Regions from separate parts of the Paenibacillus sp. CMM36 genome, predicted to be linked through region 3. Evidence: riboswitches for the same ligand, from Rfam matches in the RefSeq annotation. Region 3 holds a riboswitch; each other region holds the start of a gene.
The links. Region 3 has a riboswitch for cobalamin ahead of cobJ (precorrin-3B C(17)-methyltransferase). Riboswitches for the same ligand answer to the same signal wherever they lie in the genome.
Positions count from the first base shown of each region.

Region 1: another riboswitch for cobalamin. It lies ahead of ACWA2B_RS01650 (ABC transporter substrate-binding protein); the one in region 3 lies ahead of cobJ (precorrin-3B C(17)-methyltransferase).
Region 2: another riboswitch for cobalamin. It lies ahead of ACWA2B_RS06405 (ABC transporter substrate-binding protein); the one in region 3 lies ahead of cobJ (precorrin-3B C(17)-methyltransferase).

Region 1 covers NZ_JBSEDY010000001.1:319,105-322,385, reverse strand. Annotated here, with positions in the region: partial or broken gene ACWA2B_RS01655 (FecCD family ABC transporter permease) at 1-294, opposite strand, end outside; gene ACWA2B_RS01650 (ABC transporter substrate-binding protein) at 291-1,316, opposite strand; cobalamin riboswitch at 1,506-1,697, opposite strand; gene ACWA2B_RS01645 (histidine phosphatase family protein) at 1,820-2,572, opposite strand; gene cbiB (adenosylcobinamide-phosphate synthase CbiB) at 2,622-3,281, opposite strand, start outside.
Region 2 covers NZ_JBSEDY010000002.1:515,172-518,452, reverse strand. Annotated here, with positions in the region: gene ACWA2B_RS06410 (nucleobase:cation symporter-2 family protein) at 1-783, shown strand, start outside; cobalamin riboswitch at 1,539-1,736, shown strand; gene ACWA2B_RS06405 (ABC transporter substrate-binding protein) at 1,951-3,281, shown strand, end outside.
Region 3 covers NZ_JBSEDY010000002.1:264,536-267,816, forward strand. Annotated here, with positions in the region: gene cobJ (precorrin-3B C(17)-methyltransferase) at 1-1,283, opposite strand, end outside; cobalamin riboswitch at 1,595-1,780, opposite strand; gene ACWA2B_RS05230 (LOG family protein) at 1,838-2,392, opposite strand; gene ACWA2B_RS05235 (uroporphyrinogen-III synthase) at 2,594-3,281, opposite strand, start outside.

The DNA.
Region 1 (3,281 bases), on a different contig from region 3:
ATCAGCCAAAGGATTACGCAGCACACCCTGAAATCCGGCTCCCGCCAGCGCCAGCGCTGCTCCTACCAACATTCCCAGTAACACTCGTGGCAATCTGACCTTCAAAATAATCTGCTCTGAGGATGTATTCCAATCCGGTGTAAACGTATCGCCTAACCACGGTAGGTGGTTAACCAGAATGCCCGTGATTTGGCTGACCGGAAGCTTGGCCGAGCCGATGCCAAGACAGAGCAGCAGCGTCAGCAACAGCAGGACAAGACCTGTCCCTCCAAAGCCGATCAGTTTACGGTTCATTTGAAAATTTCAGGATACACGCCCTTGGCCACTTCCTTGAGACCTTCCGTTACGCGTGGACCCGGACGACTGATCAAATTATCATCCACGGCAAACACCCGGTTGTGGCGAACAGCCGATATTTGATCCCATCCACTGCGAGCTTTAATGATATCACCGAGCGTCTGGCCCGTTTTGTCGTCCTTGACACTTTTGCTGTACAAAATCACGTCAGGGTTCGCAGCAATAATATTTTCCTCACTGATTTGGTACCACCCCTTCTGCGTGGCACCTACATTTTCGCCGCCCGCCAACGTAATCAGCTCGTCCATAAACTCGCCTTTACCCACTGTCCAGCCTGGTGAAAACTCGACGTATACCCGCAGCTTCTGCCCTTTACCGATATTTTTAATTCCTTCTTTTACTTCTGCTACATCTGCTCTCATCTTGTCAGTCACCGCTCTTGCTTCTCTCTGATGATCGGTGATTTTCCCATACAATTCGATGTTAGCCATGACATCTTCCACTGTCTTCGGTTCCGTTTTAAAAATCATAATTCCCATGTCGCGCAGCTTGGTCGTAGCCTGTTCACTAAGTGATATCCCTGCAAAAACGACTTCCGGGTTCGCAGCAATGATCGCCTCTTCGTTCGGTTTCATAATACCGCCCACTTTAGGCTTTTTCGTAGCTGCTTCCGGGTAATCAGAGTAGTCGGAGACGCCGACAATTTCCTTATCCAGCCCAATGGCGAACAACGCCTCGGTTTCTGCCGGGGAGACGGAAACGATTTTATCCGGCGCTTTTTTGAATGTAAATTCCTGTCCTGTTGCATCTTTAACTGTGAGCGGGTAAACCGTTTTGCCCGGAGGCTCTTGTGCGTTTACTGCCTGTCCCGGCTGCTGTGAAGAAGCCTGACCCTCTTTATTTTCTGCATTTTTTCCATTAGCGCCACATGCACTCAGCACAACTGCCAAAATCAGAGCCAATAGACCTGTTGTCCACACCTTTATTTTTTTTTCCTGCCATGATTTGCACCCCTTCATAAATAAATCGTTAAGAGCGTTACTTGAACATCATCAGATATCTTCTAAATCTAGCCTTTTTTCCTATCAAAAACCCCCGCATCCTCATATCAGGACACAGGGGTCACGTTAGCGCAGATCGTGCGCAGGCGGCAGCTTCTTTCCGCATGGACAGTCACTGCGAACACGTCATCCTTTCCTCGAAGGATTATGGTGACAGGCGGACGGGCAGGTATCCTGACTTATGGTAAAATACATGTCCTGAAATTCTTTCATATGCTTAGTAACATATAAAGAGGACTAACGGGCATGTTTCCATTTACAGTGGCGGGACCGCGCCGGATTCACACCGACTTCCCTTTTAACAGCGCAGGGAGGGAAACCATAGTTTCATCACGCTGCGCCGACCTCGTCTGCTGGATATTTGATGTAGTGATAGTCAAGCCGTTCTTTTACTTGATGATTATAGGTTAAAATGAGGCGGCTTACAACCCAAACAGCCTCTTTATCCGCTGGTGTCTAACCTAATGAGGAAGCATTTCCGCTATGTAATTGTGCGGTCCTGCCAGCCTCAATTGAATCCTTAATGCTTCTCCCGGCTTCGGATTCAGACTCCAAAAATCATGGCCCGGTATCAGCATGCAAGCTAGCTGACGAATTACGCCACCATGCGTAACGACCAAAACAGAGGGCGACGTAGCAGTCAAATCCATGGGTTGAACTTCCATAGCAACACGCCATTCATACAGAGAGTCAAGAAATTTGCGCAGACGATTTACAAAATCTGTCCAAGACTCTCCACCAGGTGGGGTGATCCGTTGCGGCTCATCAATCCAAGCCCGATACAACGACACATCCTTGAGCATGTCATACGTTTTTCCATCCCACTCGCCAAAATGAAGCTCTCGCAGACATGGTTCCATCATAGGAGGCATAGTAGATAGGGAACGCCCAGACGTCAACTCTGATTCCGGCACAATGATCTGCAAGGTCTGGCGACATCGCATTAAGTCGCTGCAATAGATTCGAGCAAAGGACTGACCTTGCAATTTTTCCTGCAAAGGCTTTAATTCCTGCTCTGCCCCCGGTAGCAAACCTAAGTCGGAGTGTCCCAGATATCGACGTTCCTTGTTCCATAAGGTTGTGCCGTGACGAACTAACACGAGCTCCATATCCCAATGCAGATCTTCTTTAGCATCATACGGCACCTTATCCTCCTGTGAGTTCGGTCTTTGTGCGTATTCTACTGTCCTTTTTGCTGCTATATCTTGTTTCAAGAAATGTCACTTCCTGCTCGATCATTATTCAGTGTGTCACTCCTCACCCTCACCGCACCCATCCCAAGGCAAAACAACCTGCGGCTCCTAACAAACACAATCCTACAAACATACTGGACACGGCGAACATCAGCTGGATCGTATGCCGTATATCTTTCGACTCTAGCGGTCGTATCCAATCCCCCATGTATGCACGAAAGGAGCGCACGCCATGATACACATTATATCCTCCAAGACGAATCCCCAATGCACCAGCAACAGCCGATTCCGGGAAGCCACTGTTCGGACTTGGGTGCAAACGAGCGTCTCGCTTGACTGTGCGCCAGCTTCTTGCAGCATCTCGTTTGTACATCAACGCCGCTATCACAAGCATTGCCGCTGTCAGGCGTGCTGGAATGTAGTTAGCCACATCATCTAGACGTGCTGAAGCCCAGCCTAAATGCAGATACTTTTCATTTTTGTAGCCAACCATGGAATCGAGCGTATTCACAGCACGATAAGCCAGCGCCAAGGGTGCTCCCCCGATCAAGGCATAAAAAAGCGGGGAAATAATCGCGTCCACGATATTTTCAGCGACCGTTTCAACCGTACCGCGTACAATCTCAGGCTCATCAAGTTGCTGCGTATCCCGCCCGACTATCATGCCCAGCTCCCGCCGTGCCGCAGCCAGGTCATCCGCCTGCAACGCTCGGTAGACTGCCATTCCTGC
Region 2 (3,281 bases), 250 kb from region 3:
GCAAAAGGCTTTATGCGCTCGATTTCCGTGCTCATCGGTCTGTTTGCAGGCACGGTGGTTGCTTATGCGATGGGAATGGTGCATTTTGCTCCCGTGGCCGATGCGTCATGGGTGAGTGTTGCGCAGCCGTTTTATTTTGGTAAGCCAGAGTTTAGCATTATGGCGGTATGTACAATGATTATTGTCAATATTGTCAGCATGGTCGAGTCTACGGGCGTTTATCTGGCAGTAGGCAAAGCGATTGATCAGAAGGTGGAGCAAAAGCAGATCGTCAATGGACTTCGTTCGGAAGGACTTGCGATTATGCTTGGGGGTATTTTTAACGCGTTTCCTTATACAGCTTTTTCGCAAAATGTTGGCCTGATCTCACTCACACGCGTCAAATCGCGGAACGTTATTTTTGCTGCGGGCGGTATCATGGTTGTTCTCGGTTTGCTGCCTAAGCTGGCTGCCTTAACGACAGTGATTCCTAACGCTGTGCTGGGCGGGGCGATGATCGTCATGTTTGGCTCGGTCGCTGCATCAGGCATGTCTATTTTGTCAGAAGTGGATCTGCGAAAGGAAAGCAATCTGCTGATCGCAGCATGCAGTATTGCTGTGGGCCTAGGTTCTGCCGTTCTGCCACAAATGTTCGACCAGCTGCCGAGCTTTGCCAAAATGTTGTTGCAAAATGGTATTGTTTCGGGCTCGATTACAGCGATTGTCTTGAACATCGTTTTGACGAGAAAACAAGGGGAATCGGTCAAAAGCGTGACGATTCAGGAGGTTCCACAGAAGGTTTGATGATTAGAAATAAATAAAGATAGCCGGAGAGAGGACGTATGCCTCTTTTCCGGCTGTTTGGCATGGGGTTATCCAGATAGTAGATCCCCTTGCTGTCTGGGGATATATAGATAAACTGCGGAATGAAATGGGTAGCTCTAATTTGGTGCGTTTTCCAGTTTACTTACTAGAAGAATTTGCTAGAGCAGCGGGCGATATCATGGTATAATTTACCTTATGGATTTTGAATAGTGGTGGATGTTTTCGGACCACGGTGCAGCTTCCCGAAAGGGGGTGAAGCCGATGGTCAACCTTGTGTCGTGCTACGATGTGTTGCGTTGGATGGTTACGTTACTAAGCCTGGTGTTTAGTATTCGTAAACTTTATCGCTGGCTACGTCGGAAATTTCGGAACAAGCGAAAACCCACCGCGTAATTAGGTTGGCCCCTAACGGTGGGTTTCGTTTGCATTAACCATTAGTTATGCAGCGCGCCGTGGGTGATCCACAGCCTTTCAAGTCCTAAGAGTCTTTGCCGTTGGCGCGGCGAAGACTCTTTTTAGTATACGGACACGGTGGTTTACTCTATACCTAATTTTAACACTTCAATTGCGTACACGCAATTGGAGGTTAGGTCTTGTTTCTACCTTATCGTTCAAATTTAAATTATTGTGCAGCCTTTATTGACAAGCCTGTGACAACAAAATAAGATCGTAATGAAAAGAAATAAAGGAAGAAAACAGGTGTGAGCCGGACAACTCTATGTATGGGGTTTCGTAGAGACGATGTACATAGTTGTTGAGCATGTTCACTTAAAAGGGAAGTTCGGTTGATTCCGACACGGGCCCGCCACTGTATACAGGCATCAGCAGGATACTGCTGGAGCTTTCAGAACAGCCACTGGAATTGTGAAGAACCGGGAAGGCCTGAAAGATACGCCTGGAGTCAGGAGACCTGCCTGTTTTGACATCACTGTCAGACCCACGGGATTGCTGGGGAGGTGGTTAGGCGTGCTGCATACGGAATGTCTGAAACCGATCCCTTCTATATTATTAGAGTTGGCTTCGAGGTGAGTTTTGGCATTTTATATTGAAGGCATTTCTGACTGCTAATCAAGTGGTCCGGAATGCTTTTTTTGGCGTTTTACGTTAGGTTTATATGTTTTTACAAGATAGAGGGGGACTCATGAAATGATTAGCAATCGTAGTAGGCGTTCATGGTTCGTATGTACAGGGGTGATGCTGCTGCTAGCAGTTATGGCTCTTTCGGGATGTGCCAGCAATAAGACGGCGGATAGCTCCGGCAAGGGGGAGAACGCGTCAGCACAACAAACAGCGACAGATAAAAAGCTAGTAATGGCGTATACGTGGAAACCGTCAGGCGTTGACCCGCACGGAGATAATAGCTGGGATGTAATGCGATCCGGTGCAGGCGAGACGCTGGTACGTTTGAATGAAAAGCTGGAACCTGTGGCTTGGTTGGCAAAGGAGTGGAAGCAGGACAGCCCTACAGTTTGGACGTTCAGCTTGCAGGATAAAGTCACTTTTCATAATGGAAAAAGTATGGATGCAGCAAGTGTAAAAGCGTCTTTGTTACGCTCTATTGAGAAAAGCCATCTGGCGAAGGATTTACTGAATGTGAAGTCCATTGATGTAAGCGGCCCGCTGGCCTTGAAGATCACGACAAACCAGCCGAATGCGGCGTTGGTGTCTAATCTAGCTGATCCATCGACGATTGTACTGGATGTGGCATCGATGAAAGATGAACAGAGTTACCCAGCGATGACAGGCGCCTTTAAAGTCAAAGCGTTCAACAAGGACCAATCGTTGGTCGTAGAGCGTTATGACGGATACTGGGGCGAGAAGGCACGATTGGCTGAAGCGACGATGAAGTTCATTACGGACGGGAATTCGCGCCTGATGGCACTGCAATCCGGTGAGGTGGACGTAGCAACGGATATTCCGGTTGATAACGCAGAGGTACTGAAAAAGAACGGCAAGCTGCAAGTGCTGTCAGCTCCGTCCTTGCGCACCCATATGATCGTGTACAATATGGAATCGCCAGTATTCAAGGATGTGGCGAACCGTAAGGTGGTGGACAGCCTGATTCCACGCGCATCGATTGTGAGCGCCGTCATGAGGGACTTCGGTACGGAGGCAAGCAGCCCGTTCCCGAGCATTCTTCCCTTCGGTAAAGTTGAGCGTAAAGCGCTGGACGGAACGGCAGAGCAACTGTTGACGAAGGATGGCTGGCAGAAGGACGCCCAAGGGACATGGACTAAGCAAGGCAAGCCGTTCGAGGTTACGCTGCTGACTTTCCCTCAGCGTCCGGAGCTCTCTGTTATGGCTGAGGTCATCCAAAGCCAATTGCTGAAAGAGGGAATCCAGGTCAAGATTCGCAAGGTGGAAAATATCGACGAGGCGTTGACCAAAAACGATTGGGATTTTGCTATGTACAGTATGCTTACTGCTCATACAGGAGAGCCGCAATATTTTATGGACATGTTTTATTCTTCGAAAAG
Region 3 (3,281 bases):
AGCACGATCTGATGATCCGGCGTGTATTCCAGCTCGCCGTCATCACCCGCTACCTCGGCGAGCAGCGCCATCTGGCGAGCGGTGAACTTCTTGTTTCCCACACCCGGGGAAACACCCACCTCAAACAGCGCAGGCTTGCCAAAGCCGCCTGTCGCCATCCCGGCCGCGGCCCCTGCTCCGGCCACCGCCGACGTTCCGGCGGTGCTCTTGGCGGTAGGCGCTTGCCCGCTCCAGCGAGCGTTGGCTTCGCCAGGCAGCTTGCCGCCGACAGCGAGGCGGCTTAGCGCCTCTGCCGCCAGCGATGCCGGGGCCGTGCCGGTTTGCACAGCAGTTGTTGCCTGCACAGCAGCCATCGCTTGCGGGCGTGCCTGCGTCGCAACCGCAGCGCCGCTCGCGGAGGGTCCAGCGGGCGTAGTCGGGGCTGCTCCTGCCTGCGGTGTACCCTCTTGCGCTCCCAGCGACCACGGCTCCGCTTCCGTGCGGAGACGCTGATGCGGCTTGAGCGCCTGCTCGGTCGCATCCAACGTGTATTTGCGCTGATATCCGCGCGGAGTCACGATCAAACCGTCATACACCATCGTCGAGGAATTGCCGATGATTACAGTCGTCAGCATCCCGATGTCATGGTTCAGCATATCTTCCAGCGTCGTTACAATAACTTGCTGACGTTCACGATAAGCGCTCTTCACTAGCCCAACCGGAGTCTGCGGATCACGGTAACGCAGCAAAATGGACTGCGTCTCCACAATCTGGCGGGTACGCCGACCACTGCGCGGGTTGTATAATGCAATCACAAAATCAGCCGAAGCCGCAGCTTCTACACGCTTTACGATCGTTTCCCACGGGGTCAGATGATCACTCAGACTAATCGTGCACGCATCATGCATCACTGGCGCCCCCAACAGTGAAGCACAGGACTGTATAGCCGAGATCCCCGGTACGACTTCTACCTCAACCCCGCCCTCGCGTCGCCAGCCTTTTTGCATCAGCACTTCGTACACCAGCCCTGCCATACCATAGACTCCCGCATCTCCACTGGAAATGACAGCTACCTTCTTGCCCATCTCTGCTTGGCGAACCGCCTCCTGCGCACGGCTCACTTCCTCTGTCATCCCTGTGCGTACAATCTCCTGTCCGTTCAACAGCGGACGGATCAAATCAACGTAGGTATTGTAGCCGATAATGACCTCACTTTCGTCCAGCGCATCCAGCGCCCGTTTTGTGATATGTTCCATATCTCCTGGTCCAAATCCAATCACCAACAATTTTCCTAATGGGCTCATCGTACTCCTCCTATTCATCCTTTTCAGGGCAGCTATCCTATCTATTTCAATGATTTATGCACATCGTGTAACTTAAAAAAACCCCATCCTGCCCGGATGGGGTTTCTATGTACGTATCTCTCATCAGACGAACAAACAGCGTAAGAAGACACGATTTGTCTTCCTCCAGCCTGCCGTTGTTTTCCATCTGTCTGTTTACGCTTCAAACGCTGCTGCACGTTCATATCCACGCAAACCTCTAGCCAACATGGAAAAAGCAACGTGTGCCTGATTTCCTGATTTCGTACACCCATCCTCTCCGCGAAGGTTAACGGTGCATACAGATCAAGGTAGGTCTCCTGGCTTGGCATCAACGGATTCTTTCGTCTTCCCCGTTTTTCACGAGTGACCAATTAAAAAAATCCTCTTCCTTACAGTGGCGGGACCGCTCGGGATTTGCACCCGATTCCCTGTTACCCTTTGCTCAACCGCAAAGGCACCTTGTCTGTCCGCTATTTGATTATGGGTCTTATCATAACCTTGCCTCAATCAGTTGTGCAAGCACGAAAAAAGCTTTATTTCAAGTTCTGTGCTTTATTTTTTAACATATGTAGCAATTCGTCCGGGTCTGCGGAGATGCTCAGTAGCGCTGGATGCTCACTCCCGGTAAACCCCTCTTGCACACTATGACGCACCATTTCTACTAACGGGTCAAAATATCCATTCACATTCAGCAGCCCAATGGGCTTGCGATGAATGCCGATTTGCGCCCAGCATAGTACCTCGAACAGCTCTTCAAAGGTTCCCAAACCACCCGGAAGGGCAATAAAAGCATCGGCCATCTCGCTCATTGCCGCTTTACGCTCATGCATGCTTGCTACCTCAATAAATTCGGTAACTCCCCGATGAATGATCTCTGCATCAAATAACAGGGTGGGCATAATGCCAGTGACCTGACCGTCACCCGCCAGCATTCCATCTGCCACCTCTCCCATTAGCCCCCTGCTAGAGCCGCCATAGATCAGACGGATATGATGGCGAGCCATGGCTTCTCCCAGTTTGCCTGCTGCCTCAACATATACCGATAAATGTCCAGGTCTGGACCCGGCAAATACGCAAATAGAATTCATTAACGTCTCAGCTCCTGTCCTAAGTAGCATCGAAACTTATTCATTATATTAGATAAACATTTTCGCTATAACAAAAATCTTTGTCGATGCATGTCCAACAAAAAAAGATAAAGACCTCGTAGGCCCTTATCTTTATTTTACTCTGTATCCCGAAATATAAGTTCATTTTTTAGCATCTGCATTTATAATTTTGATCTCATTTCAATGACCATTCACGATCTTCAGACCACAGCCATGCACCGAATCGTTATGTTCAAAATATTTGCCCAGCTCCACCATCATCGCGCCCATGCGCTCTTCGGTTGGAAACACGACTCGATCAATCCCTTCTTCCACAATGGACTGTGCAGTCACCTTCCCTACGGATACAGCAATCACATCCTCACGAAAAGCTTCCAGTAAATCCTCGATTCGATTTTGCTCTCTGGCATATTGGGCCAAAAATCGAATTTGCGGACCACTCGTGAATGTAACGGCATCAACATTACGATGGATAACATCCTCCAGTAACGCCTGCAATTTTGCTTCCTCAGGTGGGATATGCTTATAAGGAAGTACCTGGCGGGTCACTGCCCCCTGCTCGTCCAGCCATTTTACCAACCGTGGGGCTGGATCGCCATGCAGTTGCAACAGCACTTCCTTCCCCTTCAGATCGTATGGGGCGAAAGCTCCTGTCAATCCGATCAAACTTCCGTCCTCGTCTCGTACTGCTGGCGTAAAGCCACGCTTTTTGAGTCCATTGACCGTCTTGTAGCCCCGCGCTGCAATGTTGGAGGATTGCAGCAACTCTATAATCTGCTCAGCCACGCCCATATCCTCTGCCATATCGAACAGGGCATCCAGCCCCATGCCTGTCGTGAAGATGTACCAGTCCGGAGGGTTCTTTACC